DNA from 3 places in the Brevibacterium sp. CFH 10365 genome. Region 3 is predicted to be linked to each of the others. Evidence: predicted binding sites of a transcription regulator. Region 3 holds the regulator's gene; each other region holds the start of a gene.

What was found. The regulator HrcA, encoded in region 3, represses chaperone genes, less so after heat shock. The targets are predictions, from matches to a motif close to TTNGCACTCGNNNNNNNCGAGTGCNAA.
Region 1: a site for HrcA is predicted at 2,406-2,432, ahead of groL (chaperonin GroEL). Genes of this name have one in related genera too.
Region 2: a site for HrcA is predicted at 2,254-2,280, ahead of groES (co-chaperone GroES). Genes of this name have one in related genera too.

What each region holds. Positions count from the first base shown of each region.
Region 1 covers NZ_VIGO01000003.1:14,116-18,171, forward strand. The annotation lists gene FHG09_RS06270 (nuclear transport factor 2 family protein) at 1-371, opposite strand, end outside; gene groL (chaperonin GroEL) at 606-2,249, opposite strand; gene FHG09_RS06280 (cold-shock protein) at 2,945-3,148, opposite strand; gene FHG09_RS06285 (LytR C-terminal domain-containing protein) at 3,563-4,056, opposite strand, start outside.
Region 2 covers NZ_VIGO01000004.1:150,130-154,185, forward strand. The annotation lists gene groL (chaperonin GroEL) at 178-1,770, opposite strand; gene groES (co-chaperone GroES) at 1,807-2,100, opposite strand; gene FHG09_RS09310 (resuscitation-promoting factor) at 2,481-3,689, opposite strand; gene FHG09_RS09315 (TatD family hydrolase) at 3,909-4,056, opposite strand, start outside.
Region 3 covers NZ_VIGO01000002.1:5,922-9,977, reverse strand. The annotation lists gene dnaJ (molecular chaperone DnaJ) at 1-742, opposite strand, end outside; gene hrcA (heat-inducible transcriptional repressor HrcA) at 871-1,911, opposite strand; gene FHG09_RS03270 (DUF3097 family protein) at 2,073-2,936, shown strand; gene FHG09_RS03265 (DUF4870 domain-containing protein) at 3,062-3,736, shown strand; gene FHG09_RS03260 (DUF4870 domain-containing protein) at 3,803-4,056, shown strand, end outside.

The sequences.
Region 1 (4,056 bases), on a different contig from region 3:
ATCCGGATCTGCCCGAAGTCCTGCGCTCTGTGCGTGGTGAACCACATCGTGTGCGAGAAGTGCCGCAGATCGTCGCCGTCTGCCTCGGCCTGCCAGTACCCCCACGCGGCCGCAGCCTTGCCGTGGGTGATCGCTGCTTCGAGGTGTCCGACCTCGGGCGAATGAGCGGACAGCGTCAGCAGCGCCTCGAGGACGCCTTCGCGACCCGTGTGGGTTTCGACGCCGGTCGGGTGGACCATCTGGAGGACGCAGTCGTCAGCGACCGCCTCGGCGAGGGCATCTCCGTCCCCGTTGAAGAGATTCTCTTCGAACGTTGCGACGAAGACGTTCTTCGGACTGTTTCCGCAGGCATCGGTGCCGGTGAAGGTCATGGACCCAGCCTATGCGGAGCGCGGGCGGCGGAACAACGGTTCGGTGAGCCGCCTCGGCGAGAGAATTCGAGAGTGCCGGGCGCTCTGCCCGGGAATGCGAGACGCTCTGCCCGGGGAATGCGGGACCCTCTGCCCCGGGAACGGCGGAAACACGGCTGGAGAAGGCGAGCATGAGAAAAGCCGTGCCGGCGCCCTTGCGGGCACCGGCACGGCCGATCGAACGAGCGGGGACTATCAGAAGCCCATGCCGCCCATTCCACCCATGCCGTCCATGCCGGCAGCTGCGTCTGCACCTGCGGCGGCCTTTTCGGGCTTGTCGGCGACGACCGACTCGGTGGTGAGGAACAGACCGGCGATCGAGGCGGCGTTCTGCAGAGCAGAGCGGGTCACCTTGACCGGGTCGTTGATGCCTGCGGCCAGCAGATCCTCGTACTCACCGGTTGCGGCGTTGAGACCGAATCCGGCTTCGAGGTTGGCGACCTTGTCGGCAACCACACCGGCTTCGAGGCCGGCGTTCGTGGCGATCTGCTTCAGCGGGGCTTCGATGGCAACCTTGACGATGTTGGCACCGGTGGCCTCGTCTCCCTCGAGTGCGAGGTCGGCGAATGCGGCCTTGCCAGCCTGGATGAGCGAGACGCCGCCGCCGGCGACGATTCCCTCTTCCACAGCAGCCTTGGCGTTGCGCACTGCATCTTCGATGCGGTGCTTGGTTTCCTTGAGCTCGACCTCGGTGGCGGCTCCGGCCTTGATGACTGCAACTCCGCCGGCAAGCTTGGCCAGACGTTCCTGCAGCTTCTCACGGTCGTAGTCGGAGTCCGAGTTCTCGATCTCGGCGCGGATCTGAGCGACCCGTCCGGCGATCTCCTCGGCGTCTCCTGCGCCCTCGACGATGGTGGTCTCGTCCTTGGTGATGACGACCTTGCGGGCGGTGCCCAGCAGATCGGTGGTCACGCTGTCGAGCTTGAGCCCGACCTCCTCGGACACGACCTGGCCACCGGTGAGGATGGCGATGTCGGCGAGCTGAGCCTTGCGACGGTCACCGAAGCCCGGAGCCTTGACAGCCACGGACTTGAAGGTGCCCTTGAGCTTGTTCAGCACCAGGACGGCCAGGGCTTCGCCCTCGACGTCTTCGGCGATGATGAACAGCGGCTTGTTGGACTGCTGAACCTTCTCGAGGACGGGCAGCAGGTCCTTCACGTTCGAGATCTTGGAGTTGACGATGAGGATGTAGGGATCCTCAAGGACAGCTTCCTGGCGATCGGTGTCGGTGACGAAGTAACCGGAGATGTAGCCCTTGTCGAAGCGCATACCCTCGGTCAGTTCGAGTTCGAGTCCGAAGGTGTTGGACTCCTCGACGGTGACGACGCCTTCCTTGCCGACCTTGTCGATGGCCTCGGCGATCAGTTCGCCGATGGCGGGATCTCCAGCGGAGATGCCTGCGGTGGCGGCGATCTGTTCCTTGGTCTCGATGTCGATGGCGTTGTTCAGCAGAACCTGCGTCACTGCCTCGACGGCCTTCTCGATGCCGCGCTTGAGGCTGAGCGGATCAGCACCGGCTGCCACGTTGCGCAGGCCTTCGCGGACGAGGGCCTGAGCGAGCACGGTAGCGGTGGTGGTTCCGTCGCCTGCGACGTCGTCAGTCTTCTTAGCGACTTCCTTGACGAGCTCGGCGCCGATCTTCTCGTAGGGGTCCTCGAGTTCGATCTCCTTGGCAATGGAGACGCCATCGTTGGTGATGGTCGGTGCGCCCCACTGCTTTTCGAGCACGACATTGCGACCGCGGGGTCCAAGGGTCACCTTGACCGCGTCCGCAAGCTGGTTGAGGCCAGCTTCGAGTCCTCGACGAGCTTCTTCGTCGAATGCAATCATCTTTGCCATAGCGGCTTAGATCCTCCCTGATGGAGTGGAGTGGGAATCCAGAGCAGTCGTCAACGCCCGCGACGGCAGAGAGTGTGTCCGCATGTTCCATTCCACATATGGACCACGCTCTCGAGACGACTGGTGGGAACCCGTCGGTTTTCACCAGTACTAGATTTAGCACTCTACCCATGCGAGTGCAAATGTTTGTCGCCCGCCAAGATGGGCGAGGGCAGTTCAGATCCGCGAGTTGTCGGCGCGCGGTGAAGGCGAACAGCACAGTTCGGCCCAGCGCGAAACATTTGGCGCAGGCGGCGCGCCCAGGGCGGTGCGGGCCCGAAATCCTGCCCTCGACTCGCGCCCTAGCCTGCGAACAGACTCCGCCCGCGACCCGCAGGTCGACGTCAGAGGCCTCCCTTTCCGCACTTTCGGCATTCGGTACTGCCTACTCTGAAAAGCACACCGAGGAAACTGAGCATTGCGAAACAAGGTGGTCAATCACGCCGATTGATCCATGACCGGCAAGTCGCAGGAATCGGATGGGCCACGACCCCGTGGCTTGCCGTCCACGGGCAGCCTACTGCCCGCGCGCACTGAAAAGCGCCGAGCAGTTGCCTGCTCGGCGCTCTCCCCGTGCGGTTGACGCCGGTCGGCCCGCAGGTCATTCCGACGACCCACCGCAGCGGATCAGAAAACTGTGCTGATAGCAGCCAGTCTCAGAGGAGGGTGACGGACTCCGCCTGAGGACCCTTTTGTCCTTCTCCAACTTCGAACTGAACCTGCTGGCCCTCTTCGAGAGAGCGGTAGCCATCCATCTGGATTGCGCTCCAGTGAACGAACACGTCCTGGTTTTCGCCTTCGAGGGTGATGAATCCGTAGCCCTTTTCAGCGTTGAACCACTTGACGGTACCTTGTGCCATTACTTCTCCATACAGTGCAGTGCCATTGAAATCCCGCATCACAGCCGCGATCAGATGACCCCATCTGGGATGCGGAAGCTAGTAAAACTCAACTGACCCCGCGACTTCTCTCATTGACCTCTAGAGAATAATCTCGGTGAAGCACGATTAGAACACAAGGTGCTGTGCTTGCCTAGCTGGTGCAACTCTACCGCAGGCACGCATCCCGCCTAGAGCGGTTCAATACTGTTATAGATTCGTTATCTGAGGGTTTCTTCCCTGTTCACAGCGGGGATTGTCGCGAGCGAAATCAGACCGTTCGGTCAGAAATTCGCCGAGGCGGCCCGCCGATCCATGAGCTCCCCGCAACCGCGGCGGCCGAGTCCGAGCTGCTACCGCCGACTCAGCCGTGCTGCCGCACAACCGCGGCCCGGATCACTCCGAGTCCCCGCCTTCGCTGGGTTCGGGTCCGCGATCGGCGATGTCCGAGCAGATGACGACGGTGATGTCGGCTTCGAAGTCCGTGGAGGCCTCCGTGGCCGAGACGCCCAGCGATTCGGCCACGAGCTTCGCCTGCGAGGCGTTCTCCTCGCCGTTGTAGTACACGGTCGAATCCGTCAGGTTCGTCGAGTAGTTGCCGACCTGGCCGAGCTTCCACCCCTTCTCCTCGACCGCTTCGGAGAACTTCTTCGCAGCACCGGAGACGCCGGATCCGTTGAGGACATCGACGGTGATCGAGTCGTCTGCGACGCTGACTTCGCTCTCGCTCGGCGAGGGTTCAGCCGACGCCGACTCGGAGGCCGGCGGGTCGGCGATCTTCGACTCAGGGTTGCCCATCGAGGAGAAGATGATGTTGATGGCGGCCACGACGAGCAGGACCGCGACCAGCGCGAGCACGATGACCAGCGAGATGGCACCGATGTTCGACG
Region 2 (4,056 bases), on a different contig from region 3:
CCTCCGCGACAATCTAGTCACGACACGTCTCACGGAGGTGAATGTCGCACGACGACCGGGTGAACAGTCGTCCTGAATGGACGGCCGCCTCGGTGAGGGTGAATGCACGAGTGGCCCGGAACTTCATGTTCCGGGCCACTGGTGTGGGTCAGAGGTGACTCAGTCCGAGCGGATGGCTCAGTCCTCGTCCTCCTCTTCCTTCTTCTCGACGACCAGGGTCTCGGTGGTGAGAACCAGGGCGGCGATCGAAGCGGCATTGCGCAGTGCCGAGCGGGTGACCTTGACGGGGTCGATGATTCCGGCCCCGATGAGGTCGCCGTAGTCACCGATTGCGGCGTTGTAGCCCTGGCCCGACTCGAGGTCGGTCACCTTGGCGACGACGACGTAACCGTCCTGGCCTGCGTTCTCGGCAATCCAGCGCAGCGGCTGGACGACTCCGCGCTTGACGATGTCGGCACCGGTGAGTGCGTCACCGGACAGACCGAGGTCGTTGCCGTCGAGGACCTTCGCGGCGTGGATCAGAGCCGATCCACCACCGGCGACGACGCCCTCCTCGATGGCGGCACGAGTAGCGGACACAGCGTCTTCGACGCGGTGCTTGCGCTCCTTGAGCTCCACCTCGGTGGCGGCGCCGACCTTGATGACGGCGACTCCGCCGGAGAGCTTGGCCAAGCGCTCCTGCAGCTTCTCGCGGTCCCAGTCGGAATCGGTGTTCTCGACCTCGGCGCGGATCTGAGCGACACGACCGGCAACAGCATCGTCGGCACCTGCACCATCGATGATCGTGGTGTTGTCCTTGGTGACGGTGATGGTGCGGGCGTTGCCGAGCTCTTCCAGGGTCACCTGGTCGAGCTTCATGCCCATGTCCGGGGTGACGACCTGGCCGCCGGTGAGGACGGCGAGGTCTTCGAGGATGGCCTTGCGGCGGTCACCGAAGCCAGGAGCCTTGACGGCGGCGACGTTGATGATTCCGCGCAGCTTGTTGACGACCAGGGTCGACAGAGCCTCGCCCTCGATGTCCTCAGCGATGATGAACAGCGGCTTGCCGGCCTGCTGCACCTTCTCGAGGACGGGCAGGAGCTCCTGGATGTTGGAGATCTTGCCCTGGTTGATGAGGATGAGTGCGTCGGAGAGCACAGCCTCCTGACGATCGGCATCGGTCACGAAGTGCGGCGACAGGAAGCCCTTGTCGAACTGCATTCCTTCGGTGATCTCGAGCTCGACCGATGCGGCCTGGGACTCGTCGATCGTGATGACGCCGTCCTTGCCGACCTTGTCGAAGGCATCGGCGATGAGTTTGCCGATCTCTTCCGACTGGGCGGACAGTCCGGCGACGTGCGCGATCTCCGAGGAGTCGGCGACGTCGCGGGCGATGGTGCCCAGCTGCTCCGAGACGGCCTCGACGGCGGTCTCGATTCCGCGCTTGAGCTGACCGGGTGCGGCACCTGCGGCGACGTTGCGCAGTCCTTCGTTGACGAAGGCCTGAGCGAGAACTGTCGCGGTGGTGGTTCCGTCACCGGCGATGTCGTTGGTCTTGGTGGCGACTTCCTTGGCCAGCTGTGCGCCGAGGTTCTCGTACGGATCGTCGACCTCGACCTCACGGGCGATGGTCACACCATCGTTCGTGATCGTGGGAGCGCCCCACTTCTTGTCGAGCACGACGTTGCGACCCTTCGGTCCCAGCGTCACCTTGACGGTGTCGGCCAGGGTGTTGACACCCTTTTCGAGTGCACGACGAGCTTCGTCGTTGAATTCCAATGATTTAGGCATTCGTCCTCCTGTCAGTGAAGTAGTCGTTCAGGGGATTCAGCCGATGACTGCGAGCACGTCGCGAGCCGAGAGCACGAGGAACTCTTCGCCTGCGTACTTGACTTCGGTGCCTCCGTACTTGGAGTAGATGACCTTGTCGCCGACGGCGACGTCGACCGGCACGCGGTTTCCGTTGTCAGCAACGCGGCCCGGGCCGACTGCGACAACTTCGCCTTCCTGAGGCTTTTCCTTGGCGGTTTCGGGAATGACCAGACCACTGGCGGTAGTCTGTTCTGCTTCGACCTGACGGATGACAATCCGATCTTCGAGTGGCTTGATGGAGACCGACATATCGGGCCCTCTCCCTTCGCTGGGTTCTTCTTCATCGAGTCAGACGGCGGCTTCTGCCATGAACCTCTCGTCGTCGCGGGTGCCGAGCGATTCGACCGTCTCATGAAACTGGCACTCAATGAGTGCTAGTGCTAATTCGACTCTAGAACGCTCTTAGCACTCGGTCAACTTGAGTGCCAGCAATTCGTCATGCTCTGGGCGAAAGTTCAGACTGGGTGGCAAAAAGCGCGGGCCCCGAGGATCTCTCCTCGGGGCCCGCGCTCCTTGCTGACCGCCTCAGCTCAGTTGTCGATATCTGTTGTCAATGGCGGCCAGAGCTCGTTGCCGATCAGGCGACCGACCGGCGCTTGCCGATCCGGTGCCCTAGAAGCGGCAGCTGATCAGGCGCAGGTCCACTGGCCCCAGCCAGCCTCGGCCTGGAGCTTCTTCGCACGCTGGAACTGCTCCTGCGGGCTGGCGTCGGACGGGTTGCCGCTGCCCCCCATGGAGTGCCAGGTCTGCGGAAGGAACTGGAACAGACCGAAGTGGGTGCCGTTCGAGGCCTTGGGGTCGAACTGCGACTCGCACTCGACCACCTGGTACCACTTGGAACCGGGCCCTCCGAGCATGTCCTTGATCTCCTGGGTGCTCATGGAGCCGCCGCTGGAGCCGGAGCCGCCGCCGGTGCTCGAGTCACCGGAGTCGCCCGAACCGGAGTCACCGGAGTCACCGGAATCGGAGCCGCCGGTGTCAGCCGGTTCTTCCTTCTTCTTGGTGCCCTGGACGACGACCTTGGTCTTGGGTTCGGAGAGGACCTTCTCGTCCTTCTTCTCCTTCTTGACCTCTTCGCCGTTGATCGTCTTGACCTTGTAGGTGACCTGCTTCTGGCCGTCCTTGCCTTCGGCCTCGACCTTGGTCTCGCCTTCAAAGAGGGAATCGGACTTCTTGGTCTCGACCTCGGCCTTGATGGCCTGCTTGTCCTTGACGGTGTCGTTCTTCACGCGGTTGACGGTCAGCACCTGGCCGTCGGAGACCTCGGCGGACATCGGGACGGACAGGAAGTCGTCCTTGTCGAGCTTGACGCCCGTGTCCTTGAGCGCTTCCTTCGCGGTGCCAACAGCGGCCGAGACCTTGTGGTCCTTGCCATCGGCGACGACGGTGAGGTCCTTCGACGTGGTCACGTCGATGTCATTGCCCTCGTCCTTCAGCCGCTGGCTGGCCTTCGCGTTGAGGTCGGCGCCCTTCGCGTCCACGCCGAGGTCGGCCAGAGCCTGACCCACGGTGTTCGCGTTGGTCCATTCGTTCGTGTCCTTGCCATCGACTGACAGCGCGACCTTCTTCGCCGTGTTGACGGTGATCGTCATGTCACGGTCGACCTTGGTGCCCACACCGGGCTTGACGTGGTCGCGCTTATCGACATCGATCTCGTGGCTGTCGAGGATGTCCCCGACGGTTCCACCGAAGGTCCGGATCTCCTCGGCCTGTCCGTTGACCTCCAAGGTCACAGGCTTGTTCATGGTCACGACAGCGCCCGTACCACCGACGAGTCCGGTGATCACGACCGCCTGTGCAGCGATCTGAACCTTACGGTTCTTCAGAAAATCAATCACAAAAATATCCCTGAGCAGAGTTTATCGACCTGTTCACTGTAACCGATTCGTTACACGCTCCGCAAAATATCACGGAAATGTAACGGTGTGAGTTTCCTGAGGGCGCGTCTGACCTGGAGTTCCCCCGTGATTCGGGGGCATTCCCGATCGTGACATTTCCTCGCCGAGGCGGCCCTGCGTCCCGTTACCTCGCTCACAGAACGAAGGACTGAACCCCGCTCAGTCCCAGCTGCCGAGGGCTCGCTCCGCGTTGTTCCAGACGGCAGCGCAGAGATCCTCTTCGCTCATCCCGCGCACGTCGGCGAGCTTCCGCGCCGTGATCGCGGTGAGGTAGGGACCTCCCGGCTTCCCGCGATGCGGGTGCGGC
Region 3 (4,056 bases):
TGACCATGACCTCGACGAAGAGGTCACCGGCGGGTCCGCCGCCGGGGCCGACCTCGCCCTGGCTGGACAGCTGGATGCGGGTGCCGTCGGAGACGCCCGCGGGGATGCGGATCTTCATGGTCCGCTGCTTGCGCACACGTCCGTCGCCCTGGCAGTTGAGGCAGGGGTTCGGGATGACGGTGCCGAAGCCGTGGCAGGAGTTGCAGGTCTGGTTCGTGACCATCTGTCCCAGCAGGGTCCGGGTCATGCGCTGGACGCTGCCGGCACCGTGGCACAGTGAGCAGGTCTCGATCTTGGTGCCCTCCTGAGTGCCGGCACCGGAGCAGGTGTCGCAGACGACCGCGGTGGTCACATCGAGGTCGACGGTGCCGCCGAAGGCTGCGGTCTTCAGGTCGATGTTGACGCCGACGAGGGCGTCCTTGCCACGCTGTGTGCGCGGGATCGGGCCGCCGGCCTGGCCGCCGCCACCGCCGAAGAAGGTTTCGAAGATGTCGCCGAATCCGCCGAATCCGCCGCCGCCGGCGGGGAAGCCCTGACCGTTCTCGCCGCCGCCCATATCGTAGTTGCGGCGCTTGTCCGGATCGGAGAGCACATCGTAGGCCAGTGAGATGGCTTTGAATTCGTCTTCGTGACCTGGATTGACGTCCGGGTGGTACTTGCGTGCCAGCTTCCGGTACGACGCCTTGATCTCAGCCGCGGAAGCATCTTTGGACACTCCGAGTGTTTCATAGTGATCGGCCACAGAAACTTCTCTCTCCCTGACGTAGTGGTGTTCTCTGTTCGTGGTGGTGGCGGCTGCGCTGCTGCGCGGTCCTCACCGATGTTGTGCTGCCCGGCTCCGGGCGCGTCTGGTCGTCGTCACTTCGGGCCCTACCCTCGATCCAGGATCGAGGACACGTATTTCGCGACGGCACGGACTGCCGAGATCGTCGTCGGATAGTCCATTCGGGTCGGGCCGAGCACTGCCAGTCTGGCCGAGGAACCCGCGTCATGACCATATTCGGCGGCGACGACGGAAGTCGAGCTGAACGATTCGTGAGTATTCTCACGCCCGATGCGCACGCTGATCTCCTCGTGGTCTTCGGCCATCGAGGTGAGCAGCCTGAGCAGGACCACCTGCTCCTCGAAGGCTTCGAGGATCGGGGCCATCTTCTCTCCGAATTCGCTTCCGGAGCGGGCGAGATTCGCAGTGCCGGCCATGATGATGCGCTCTTCACGGGTCGCGGCGACGAGGTCGACGACGGCGGCGCGGACCTGCTTGAGGCCGGAGTCGTCACGAGCAGCCGCCTCACTCGGTTCGGGGGCGGCCGCCTCGGCGGCGGAAGTCGATCCGAAGATCTGGGCGAGTGTGCGCCCCGCGAACTCGGCGTTGATCTGATCGCGCAGTCCGCGCACGGCGTCTTCGTCGACCGGGGTCGGGGTGATCACGGTCTTCTGTTCGACCTGTCCGGCATCGGTGATGAGGACGACGAGGATGCGGCCGGGACCGAGACCGACGATCTCGATGTGTTTGATGCGGGCCCGTGACACCGTCGGGTACTGGATGAGGGCCACCTGGCGGGTGAGGCCGGAGAGGACGCGGACGGTGCGGTCGAGCATCTCGTCGAGTTCGACGTCACCGTCGATGAGCTGGAGGATCGCGCGGCGTTCTGCGGTGGTCAGCGGTTTGAACTCGTCGATGCGATCGACGAACATCCGGTACCCCAGGTCGGTGGGGATCCGGCCGGCCGAGGTGTGGGGCTGGGCGATATAGCCCTCCAGTTCGAGCTGGGCCATATCGTTGCGGATCGTGGCCGGAGAGACGCCGAGGGTGTGGCGCTGCACGATCGCCTTCGATCCCACGGGTTCGTTGGTGGCGACGAAGTCCTCGACGATGGCGCGCAGCACCTGTGCTCGTCTGCTGTCGTTCATCGCGGGTCTCCTCTCCGTCTCGCCGGGCCGATCGCGGTTCCGCGCCTGCGCTTGGCACTCCTTGGGCCTGAGTGCCAATTCTACGCCTCTCGTTCCAGGAATTCATTTCTGGGGTGGCCTGCGGGTCTGCGCCCATGCGGGAGAGTCCTTGACTAGGGTGGTTGCCCGTGAATGCTTTTGATCGCTATGGCCCCGATGTGCTCTCCGGTTCCTCACCCTCGTCACACCGGCCGAAGAAGTCCCGCCAGGTCGAGCTCGGCCTGGGCATGGTCCTCGAGGATGCCGTGAGCGGCTATGTCGGCGCTGTCGTCGGTGCGGAGAAGACCACGGCCGGGGTCATCGTCAAGCTTGAGGACCGCGTCGGAAAGGTGCGCGCCTTCCCCCTGGGGCCGGGGTTCCTCCTCGAAGGGCAGCCGGTCGATGTGCAGCTGCCGAAGAAGCGGGCGCGAGAGCCCGGACGGACCGCTTCGGGCTCTCGCGCCGTGGCCGGTGCGAAGGCTCGGGTGGCACGCGGCTCGCGGATCTGGGTCGAAGGCAAGCACGATGCCGAACTCGTCGAGAAGATCTGGGGCGATGATCTGCGCATCGAGGGCGTCGTCGTCGAACCTCTGGGCGGTCTCGACGATGTCGCCGACAAGCTGGAGGCCTTCGGTCCGGACCAGGACCACCGGGTGGGTGTCCTCGCCGACCACCTGGTGAGCGGGACTAAGGAATCGAAGATCGCCGAGGCTGTCCGCGCCGATCCGCGCTATCGCGACGTCGTCCACATCATCGGTCACCCCTACGTCGATATCTGGCAGGCGGTGAAGCCCCATGTCGTCGGAATCCGCGAATGGCCGGTCGTCCCCCGGGGCGAGGACTGGAAGACGGGAATCCTGCGTCGCATCGGGTGGCCGCATGCCGACCATCGGGATGTCGCTCGCGGGTGGGTGCGCATCCTCGGGAAGGTCAGCACCATCGCCGATGTCGAACCGACGCTGTCGGGGCGGGTCGAGGAGCTCATCGATTTCGTCACCGTCGGCTGAGCGTCTCCGGTGGCCCGACGCGGTCGGCGTGTGCCGAAACTGTCACAGGAGTGAGGCTTTCCCGACATCCTCGGTGTGGGTCGCTCCGCTAGGGTGAATGGCAAGCGTTCGTCGAAAGGATCCCCATGTCGTTCACCCCCGAACAGCCCGGCAGCCGTCCGATGCCCCCGAACTACTCTCAGGCCTCCGGACCGCAGCAGCCCTACGCTCCGCAGAACCAGCAGTACTCTCAGCCGCAGAGCTACGGCGGCCAGTCCGCCTACGGCTCGCAACCCGCCTACGGCTCACAACCCGGGTACGGCGGTCAGCCCGGGTACGGCGCTCAACCGGGTTACGGCGCTCAGCCCGGGTACGGAATGCCGCAGATGCACAATCCGGCGATGTTCGACTCCCGCTCTCTGCCCGAGCAGGCCTACGGCCTTGGTTCCGAACAGTTCTGGATGGCTCACGAACCCGACCGGACCACGGCACTGTGGACCCACCTCGGCGCGATCATCTTCGGCTTCATGCCGCTCATCATGTTCCTCGTGAAGAAGGACGAATCGCCCTTCGTCCGGGAGCACTCCCGTCAGGGCCTCAACGCGCTGATCACGAACACGATCGTGACTTTCGGGGCCCTCTTCGTCTTCGGCATCCTCGGTTTCATGCTGGCACTTGTGACATTCGGTATCGGCATCCTCCTCGTGTATGCAGCGCTCATCGTCCCGCTCGTCTACGTCGTCCTCTACATCATCGCGGCCGTCGCGGCGAACAAGGGCGAAGGTTACAAGTTCCCGCTCACCATCAACTTCGTGAAGTGACCATTCCCCGTCACCCCGCACTCTCTGGGTTAGTGTGGGGTCATCGCAAACTCTGAAGGGACTCTCATGTCGGACAACCCGCAGCAGCCGAACAACGGACAGTCGCAGCCGATGCCGCCGAACTATTCGCCGCAGTCGGGCTCGCAGCAGCCGCACACTCAGCAGCCTCAACAGGGAAGCCAACCTCAGTACGGCTCCCAGCCGCAGGACCCGGCGTACGGTTCTCAGCCGCAGAACCCTCAGCAGGGCCATCCGGGGTACGGCTCGCAGCAGGCTTATGGCAGTCAGCCCGGTTACGGGCCTCAGCAGCCCTACGGCGC